DNA from 2 places in the Mesorhizobium sp. M0243 genome. Region 1 is predicted to be linked to the other one. Evidence: riboswitches for the same ligand, from Rfam matches in the RefSeq annotation. Region 1 holds a riboswitch; the other holds the start of a gene.

The links. Region 1 has a riboswitch for S-adenosylmethionine ahead of metX (homoserine O-acetyltransferase MetX). Riboswitches for the same ligand answer to the same signal wherever they lie in the genome.
Region 2: linked by a shared signal. The riboswitch ahead of NKJ11_RS01185 (O-succinylhomoserine sulfhydrylase) and the one ahead of metX (homoserine O-acetyltransferase MetX) in region 1 are both predicted to bind S-adenosylmethionine.

What each region holds. Positions count from the first base shown of each region.
Region 1 is NZ_JAMYSF010000019.1:88,738-93,433, forward strand. It holds gene NKJ11_RS22900 (sugar kinase) at 1-496, shown strand, start outside; gene NKJ11_RS22905 (prephenate/arogenate dehydrogenase family protein) at 504-1,439, opposite strand; gene hisC (histidinol-phosphate transaminase) at 1,446-2,555, opposite strand; SAM riboswitch at 2,692-2,769, shown strand; gene metX (homoserine O-acetyltransferase MetX) at 2,884-4,053, shown strand; gene metW (methionine biosynthesis protein MetW) at 4,112-4,696, shown strand, end outside; gene NKJ11_RS22925 (Stf0 family sulfotransferase) at 4,675-4,696, shown strand, end outside.
Region 2 is NZ_JAMYSF010000001.1:254,928-259,623, forward strand. It holds gene apaG (Co2+/Mg2+ efflux facilitator ApaG/CorD) at 19-411, opposite strand; gene NKJ11_RS01175 (hypothetical protein) at 437-640, shown strand; gene NKJ11_RS01180 (ceramide glucosyltransferase) at 762-1,913, shown strand; gene NKJ11_RS01185 (O-succinylhomoserine sulfhydrylase) at 1,919-3,106, opposite strand; SAM riboswitch at 3,164-3,241, opposite strand; gene NKJ11_RS01190 (2'-deoxycytidine 5'-triphosphate deaminase) at 3,380-4,474, shown strand; gene NKJ11_RS01195 (ABC transporter substrate-binding protein) at 4,574-4,696, shown strand, end outside.

The DNA.
Region 1 (4,696 bases):
AGGTGCGGCAGCCCTTGCCCTGAGAGCGGCGCGCGCCCTCGGCCGGCCGGCAATCCTCGATGCCGATACTGCACCGTTGCAGATCCTGGAACAGCTGTTGCCGCTCGCCACGCACATCGTCGCTTCGGAAACGGCGGCGCGCATTGTCTGCGGCCAGGCGCTCGATCCAGAAACGGCTTGCGCCGATCTCGCCAGCCGCACCGACGCTTTTGTCGCAGTGACAGGCGGCGCGGCGGGCAGTTGGTGGCACGACCGTCGCGCAGGCTGCGTGCGCCATGTCGCGGCACCGAAGATCAAGGCGATCGACACATTGGCCGCCGGCGATGTCTTTCACGGCGCCTTCGCCGTCGGGCTGGCGGAAGCCATGCCGGTCGAGCAGGCTTTGCGCTTTGCCAGTGCGGCCGCCGCGCTCAAATGCCTGCGCTTCGGCGGCAGGCTTGGTGCGCCGAACCGGGCCGAGACGCTGGCCATGGTTGCGCAGACCTGGCCAGCCTGAAACTGACTTAGCCCTTCGCGGGATGCTCGACGGCCTGGCGACCGAAATCGGGCACGTCGATGTCCTGGCCGGCCTCGATGATCGAGCGGCGCACAGCGCGGGTGCGGGTGAACAGGTCGAAGAGTTTTTCGCCGTCCCCCCAGCGGATCGCGCGTTGCAGGGACGCCAGATCTTCCGAGAACCGCGCCAGCATTTCGAGGATGGCGTCCTTGTTGTGCAGGCACACATCCCGCCACATGGTCGGATCGGAAGCGGCAAGACGCGTGAAGTCGCGGAAGCCGGAAGCCGAATATTTGATCACTTCGGACTTGGTCACCGACTGCAGATCGTCGGCGGTGCCGACGATGTTGTAGGCGATGATGTGCGGCAGGTGCGAGACGATGGCCAGCGTCATGTCGTGATGCTGCGGGTCCATGGTATCGATGTTGGCGCCGCAGCGGCGCCAGAACTCCGACAGCCGCTCCAGCGCGTCCGCGTCGGTATCGGGCAGCGGCGTGAAGATGCACCAGCGATTGTCGAACAGGTCGGCGAAGCCGGCGTCGGGGCCGGATTTTTCCGTGCCCGCCAGCGGGTGGCCGGGAATGAAATGGACGCCTTCAGGGACATAAGGCTGCATCTGCGCGATGACAGACGCCTTGGTCGAGCCGACATCGGTGAGGATCGCGCCCTTCTTCAGCGCCGGCGCGATTTCCTCGGCCACCGCGCCGGATGAGCCGACCGGCACCGAAATGACGACTAGGTCGGCATCGCGGACCGCCTCTTTCGCATCGGTGGTATAGCTATCGCCGAGCCCGAGTTCCTCGGCTCGCGCCAGCGTCGCCGCACTGCGCGTTGATATGGCCACGTGACGGGCCAGCCCCTCGCGGCGGATGACGCGGGCCAGCGACGAGCCGATCAGGCCGATGCCGACCAGCGCGATCTTTTCAAACATCGGTGATGTCATGGCGTTCTAGCTTTTCAGAAATGTCGTGAGAGCGGCGACAACGCCGCGATTGGCTTCTTCGGTGCCGACGGTCATGCGCAACGCGTTGGGAAAGCCATAGCCCGAAACGCGCCGCAATATATAGCCGCGCGCCGTCAGATAGTCGTCCGCCGCCGCCGCCGAATGCTTCTGATCGTCAGGAAAATGAACGAGGACGAAATTGCCGACGCTCGGCGTTACCCGCAGCCCGAGCTTTGTGAATTCCTCGCTCAGCCAGGCCAGCCAGGTCTCGTTGTGCGCCACGCTGCGCTCGACATGGGCGCGGTCGCGGATGGCTGCGATACCGGCCTCGATCGCCGTCGCATTGACGTTGAAGGGACCCCGCACGCGGTTGATGGCGTCGACGATATGCATCGGCGCATACATCCAGCCGATCCGCGCTCCGCCGAGGCCGATCTTGGAGAAGGTACGGGTCATCACCACGTTCTGGGCAGCACCGACCAGCTCGATGCCGGCCTCATAGTCGTTGCGGCGGACATATTCGGCATAGGCCGCGTCTAGCACCAGAAGCACGTGCCTGGGCAGGCCGGCATGCAGGCGGCGCACCTCCTGGAAAGGCACATAGGTGCCGGTCGGATTGTTGGGATTGGCCAGGAACACGATCTTGGTGCGCGGCGTGACGGCTGCGAGGATGGCGTCGATATCGGCGCGCTCGTCTCTTTCCTTGATCGTCACCGGAACGGCACCTGCCGACTGGATGTAGATCTTGTAGACCATGAAGGCGTGTTCGGTGATGACAGCCTCGTCGCCGGGCGCCAGATAAGTCTGCGCCAGCAGGCCGAGGATCTCGTCGGAGCCGTTGGAGCAAATGATGTTCTGCGGGTTGAGACCATGCACCTCGGCGATCGCTTCGCGCAGCCGCCTGGCGGTGCCATCTGGATAGACGTCGAGCTTTCCGGCAATCTCGCGCGCGGCTTCGATCGCTTTCGGCGAGGGCCCTAGCGGATTCTCGTTCGAGGACAGCTTGTGAACCTTGGCGACGCCCGCGGGCGCCGTGCTCTTGCCCGGCACATAGGCGTCTATGTCCATGATGCCCGCGCGCGGGGTTGGACGTGCCTGGTCCGGTGTCTGGCTCATGTCGCAAAATCCGTCGAGAACGCTTCCTGAGGGAAGCCGCAGCGGAAATACAAGCCGTGGCCTGCAATGTCGAGAGGCGACAGCCACCGCCCAAGGCTGGCCGTTGACGCCGGCGCGCCACAGCCCTAGAAGGGGAGCGGACTTCCGTGGTGATTTGGCCGGTCGGCTTGCAGCCACGTTAAACAACTTGCTAAAGGGCCGTTTGCATCCTGTAACCGGCTTTGCAACCGCAATGCCGGTTTTTTGTTGTCCGCGCCGGCCGGACACCCGGATCGGCATCGACTTTCGACAAGCGCGATGCGTGGGCTCAAAGTGTGAGATGGATGTCATGGCCGTTCTGCGTGCCCGCAAAACCAACAACGAGGTCGACCAACCGTCGAGCCCGGTTTTGCGTTTTGGATCCGACAAGCCGCTCAAGCTGGACGCCGGCACGCTGCTGTCACCGTTCCAGATCGCCTACCAGACCTACGGCACGCTGAACGATGCCCGCTCCAACGCCATCCTCGTCTGCCATGCACTGACCGGAGACCAGCACGTCGCCAGCACCAATCCGGTGACCGGCAAGCCTGGCTGGTGGGAAGTGTTGATCGGCCCCGGCAAGATCATCGACACCAATCGCTTCTTCGTCATCTGCTCCAACGTCATCGGTGGTTGCCTTGGGTCCACCGGTCCGGCCTCGACCAATCCCGCCACCGACAAGCCCTATGGGCTTGACCTGCCCATTATCACCATCCGCGACATGGTGCGGGCGCAGCAGATGCTGATTGACCATTTCGGCATCGAAAAGCTGTTCTGCGTGCTCGGCGGCTCTATGGGCGGCATGCAGGTGCTGGAATGGGCATCGAGCTATCCGGAGCGCGTCTTCTCGGCGCTGCCGATCGCCACCGGCGCGCGCCATTCTTCGCAGAACATCGCCTTTCATGAGGTCGGCCGGCAGGCTGTCATGGCCGATCCGGACTGGCATGGCGGCAAATATTTCGAGCACGGCAAACGCCCGGAAAAGGGCTTGGCGGTGGCACGCATGGCCGCCCACATCACCTATCTGTCGGAAGCCGCGCTGCACCGGAAATTCGGCCGCAATTTGCAGGATCGCGAAGCGCTGACCTTCGGCTTCGACGCCGACTTCCAGATCGAAAGCTATCTGCGCCATCAGGGCATGACCTTCGTCGATCGCTTCGACGCCAACTCCTACCTCTACATGACGCGGTCGATGGACTATTTCGACCTTGCCGCCGACCATGGCGGCCGGTTGGCCGATGCCTTCGCCGGAACGAAAACCCGCTTCTGCCTGGTGTCTTTCACCTCGGACTGGCTGTTTCCGACCGAGGAGAGCCGCTCGATCGTGCATGCGCTCAACGCCGCCGGCGCATCGGTATCCTTCGTCGAGATCGAAACCGACCGCGGCCACGACGCATTCCTGCTCGACGAGCCGGAACTGTTTGCCGCCATAAACGGCTTCATCGGCTCGGCGGCCCGGGCGAGAGGGCTCAGCGCATGACCCCGAAAAATTGCAGGCTTTTCGGATCGAGATCATGCGCCAGGCAGGAGGCGAAGCCATGAGCGTCAACCGCGACCAGCGCGTCGACCTAGAAGTCGTCGCCAACCTCATCCCGCCACAGTCGCGCGTGCTCGATGTCGGTTCGGGCGACGGCTCGCTGCTCGAATTGCTGCAGGACACCAAGCAGGTCGACGGCCGTGGACTTGAGCTGTCGCAGCGCGGCGTCAATGAATGCGTGGCGCGAGGCCTCTCGGTCATCCAGGGCGATGCCGACAAGGATCTCGAATTCTATCCCGACAAGGGCTTTGACTTCGTCGTCCTGTCGCAGACCCTGCAGGCCACCCGCAACCCGAAGCTGGTGCTCGACGAACTGCTCAGGATCGGCAACCGCGCCATCGTGTCCTTCCCCAATTTCGGCCACTGGCGGGTGCGCCTGTCGCTGTTCATCCAGGGCCGCATGCCGGTGACCAAGGACCTGCCCTATTCCTGGTACGACACGCCCAACATCCATTTCTGCACCATCCGCGACTTCGTCAATCTGTGCGACGAGCTCGGCGCGACCGTCGAGAAGGCAACCGCTCTCGACGCCGCCGGCCAGAAGATCGGCCTGTCGATGCCGTGGTGGTTCTGGAACTTCTTCGGC
Region 2 (4,696 bases), on a different contig from region 1:
GCGGCCGGTGAGGCGAAATCAATTCACCGTCCGCCGCGTCCCCGGCAGATCCAGCGAAAACGCCGGAATGGCGATGTCGAACGTCTCGCCCCGCTTGTTGCGCATCGTGTAGTGCCCGACCATGATGCCGGATGGTGTCGAGAGCGGGCAACCGGACGTGTACTGGTAGCTGTCGCCGGGATTGAGTTCGGGCTGGTCGCCGACCACGCCGGGGCCACGCACTTCCTCGACCCGGCCGGTGCCGTCGGTGATGTGCCAATAGCGCGACAGAAGCTGCACGAAATCGTCCGACTGATTGTCGATCGTTATCTGATAGCCCCAGACATAGCGGTTCTCCGAGGGATCCGAACGGTCCTCCAGATAGAACGGCCTGACCTGCACTTCGATGTTGCGCGTGACGGCGCTATACATAAGCGGCTCCAAAACAATCTAGAGCATGATCCTGAAAAGTGGGAACCGGTTTTCAGAAAAGATCATGCTCAAAGAAACAGAGATAGAGCCCCATCCCGGTTCAATCGGGATGGAACAGGCTCTAGGTCGAACTTTCGGCGCTCCACGCGGGCTGGTCAACGGTGCGCGTCCTGTCATTGCGGACGGAACCGCAGGTGGCGGCAAAGAATGTCATTTAAGTGACACATGACAATGATGGTGTGCGCCGACCAGTGCCGCGCGACTCGGGCGCTCTGTCGAATTGTTGAATCGGTCGTCATGCCAGCCAGATTGTTCTGGCGGACCGGTTTTCCTGGAGTGACCGGATTTCGATGGAACTCACTCTCATAGCCGCCACGCTTTCAACTGCCCTCATTCTCTCAAATCTCGCCAGCATCGTGCTCGCCGCTTCGCGTCTGAAACGGCGCCGCGCCATTGCCGCGCCGGCCGGCAAGCCACGGCCGGTGTCGATCGTCGTGCCGTCGCGCGGCGTCGAGCCGTTCACGCAGGAGACGCTGGAGCGCGCCTTCTCGCTCGACTGGCCGTGCTACGAGTTGATTTTCTGCGTCGCCCATGCCGACGATCCGGTGGTCAAATTGATAAACAGGACGATCGTCCGGTTTTCGAAAGTGCCGGCCCGGCTGCTTGTCGGCGACGACCGCATCAGCGCCAATCCGAAACTCAACAATTGCGTCAAGGGCTGGGAGGCGGCGCGGCACGACTGGGTCGTCCTGGCCGATTCCAACGTGCTGATGCCGAGGGACTACGTCCAGCATCTGATGGCTGCCTGGCGGCCCGGCACCGGCCTTGTCTGCTCGACGCCGATTGGCTCGCGGCCGGCCGGCTTCTGGGCCGAGGTCGAATGCGCTTTCCTCAACACGCTGCAGGCGCGCTGGCAATACGCCGGCGATGCGCTCGGCCTTGGCTTTGCCCAGGGCAAGAGCATGCTCTGGAACAAGCCGATGCTCGACGCCAATGGCGGCATCCGCGCGCTGGCCGCCGAGATCGCGGAGGATGCCGCCGCGACCAAGCTGGTGAACGGTCTCGGCCTGCGCGTCAATCTCGTCGCCGCCCCCTTCGAGCAGCCGCTTGGCCGGCGCTCTTTTGACGAGATCTGGTCGCGTCAGGCCCGTTGGGCGCGCCTGCGCCGCGTCACTTTCCCGCTGTTCTTCGCACCCGAAATCCTGACCGGCGCCGTGGTGCCGCTGGTGCTTGCGCTGATTGCCGCGGCCAGTGCGGGCTTCAGCCTCTGGGCAACCGCCCTTGCAGTGCTGGTAGCCTTCTACCTTCCCGAGTGCGCGCTGGCCTGGTCCAAGGGCTGGTACCTGTCGCCACGCATGGTGGCCGCGATCATGATGCGCGACCTGATCCTGCCAGCGCTGTGGGCGCGCGGCTGGCTTGGCGGCGCCGTCGACTGGCGCGGCAACGCGATGACCATCGGCACCAAGACGGCCGAACTGGAGGAGACGCCGTCCGGCGCCTGAAGGTCCTACCTGGCCTTCAGCGCCTGCGCGATGTCCTCAAGCAGATCGTCGGTGTCTTCCAGCCCGACCGACAGCCGGAGCGTGCCCGGCCCGATGCCGAGCTCGGCGCGCGCCTCGTCGCTCAGATTCTTGTGCGTCGTCGTCGCCGGGTGGGTGATCAGGCTCTTGGCATCGCCGAGATTGTTGGAGATCAAGACGATGTCGAGCGCGTTCTGCAAGGCGAAGGCCGCCTGCTTGCCGCCCTTGACGTCCAGGCAGATCAGCGTCGAGCCGCCCGACATCTGCTTCTTGACGATATCGGCCTGCGGGTGGTCGGCGCGGCCGGGATAGATGACGCGGGCGATTTCCGGCCGTTCGGCCAGGAAATCCGCGATCCTGCCCGCGCTTTCCGTCTGCTGGCGCACGCGCAGCGGCAGTGTTTCCAGGCCTTTCAGCAGCGTCCAGGCGTTGAAGGGCGACAGGCTTGGGCCGGTATGGCGGAAATAATCGTGCAGGTTCTCGTCGATCCACTTCTTGTCCGACAGGATCACGCCGCCGAGACAGCGCCCCTGGCCGTCTATGTGCTTGGTCGCCGAATAGACGACGATATGGGCGCCGAGCTGCAAGGGCTTCTGCTGCAGGGGCGTGGCGAAGACATTGTCGACGATCAGCCTTGCGCCGATCGAATTGGCAAGCGAAGCGACAGCGGCGATATCGACCACTTCCAGCGTCGGATTGGTCGGGCTTTCCAGGAAGAACAGCTTGGTGTTCGGCTTGACCGCCTTTTCCCAATTGGCGATATCCGTGCCGTCGACCAGCGTCGCCTCGATGCCGTATCTCGGCGCCAGCGTCTCGACCACCCAGCGGCAGGATCCGAACAGCGCACGCGCCGCCACGATGTGGTCGCCGGCCTTGGCGCTGCACAGAAGGGCGGCCGTCACCGCGGCCATGCCGGAGGCGGTGGCGCGGGCATCTTCGGCGCCTTCGAGGGCGCACATGCGCTTCTCGAACATGTCGACGGTCGGATTGGCGTAGCGCGAATAGATGAAGCCTGGCTCCTCGCCCTTGAAACGGGCTTCGGCGGCCTGTGCCGTTTCGTAGACATAGCCCTGGGTCAGGTAAATCGCTTCCGACGTTTCGCCGAAACCGGAACGCAGCGTTCCGCTGTGCACGAGTGCCGTCTGAGGCTTCCAGTTGTGCTTCTTGGTGCTCATCGCTTTTCTTCCAGACACAAAAAAACCGGCCGCGAAAGTCGCAACCGGTCCATACGGCCTTGCGGCCCGACGGTCCTTTAGCGACTTGTTTAACGTGGCTGCAAGCCGACCGGCCAAATCACCACGGGATAACGACCCTTTAGACCCGCGCCGCGCTTGCGTCAATTGCCGGCTTCATTAAGAGGTTTGTACCAAGCAGGTTCCGCAAAAGTGTTCCACGGTTTTGCGACAAGAACCTGCGACAAGAAAAACGTCTGACCTAGGAGTGGAGCCTTGCGGCAGACAGGCATTCTTCCCGATCAGGACATTTCGGCGCTGTTCCAGTCCGGCGCGCTGAAGTCGGCGCGTGCGCTCGACGCCGACCAGATCCAGCCGGCCAGCCTTGATCTCAGGCTCGGCGACAAGGCCTGGCGGGTGCGGGCCTCCTTCCTGCCCGGCCCCAACCACAAGGTCTCGGAAAAACTCGACCGGCTGCAGCTGCACGAGATCAATCTTGCCGAGGGCGCGGTGCTGGAGACCGGCTGCGTCTATATCGTGCCCTTGCTTGAAAGCCTGGCGCTGCCGGCGGACATTTCGGCCTCGGCCAATCCGAAGAGCTCGACCGGGCGGCTCGACATCTTTACCCGGGTCATGACCGATCGCGGCCACGAGTTCGACAAGATCGCTGCCGGCTATCATGGCCCGCTCTTTCTGGAAGTCAGCCCCCGCACCTTCCCGATCGTCGTGCGCACCGGCTCGCGCCTGTCGCAGATACGCTTCCGCACCGGCAATGCGCTGCTCTCGGAAGCCGAGCTGCACGACCTGCATCGCGCGCAGACGCTGGTCGCCACCGAGCCGCCGAATATTTCCGGCGGCGGCATCGCGCTGTCGATTGACCTCAACGGCGACCAAAACGGTCTGGTCGGCTATCGCGGCAAGCATCACACCGGCCTCGTCGATGTCGACAAGCGCGCGGCCCAGGAAGTCGTCGACTTCTGGGAGCCGATCCACAAGAGCGGCGCCGGCGAACTGGTGCTCGACCCCGACGAGTTCTACATCCTCGTCAGCCAGGAGGCGGTGCATGTGCCGCCGCTCTACGCCGCCGAGATGACGCCCTTCGATCCGCTGGTCGGCGAGTTCCGCGTCCACTATGCCGGCTTCTTCGATCCGGGCTTTGGCCATTCCGCGTCTGGCGGCACGGGCAGCCGGGCGGTGCTGGAAGTGCGCAGTCATGAAGTGCCGTTCATTCTCGACCATGGCCAGATCGTCGGCCGGCTGGTCTACGAACACATGCTGAAGCGGCCGCAGGCCCTCTACGGCACCGATCTCGGCTCCAACTACCAGGCGCAGGGCCTGAAGCTGTCCAAGCATTTCCGCGCCGCGCGCTGACCTCATTGCCCCAAGGCAAAATACTTGCCTGTACCGGCGCGCCATGCTTGGCTGCCTTGCCGCCCGTCAAGATGCCGGCGTTCAAGGGGAACCAAGAAAATGCAGATTTCAAAATGGATCATATCGGCAGCAGGCGCTGCCATGCTGGTGATGGCGGCCGGCTCGCTTTCGCAGGCGCAGGAGAAAATCAAGATCGGCACCGAGGGCGCCTATCCGCCGTTC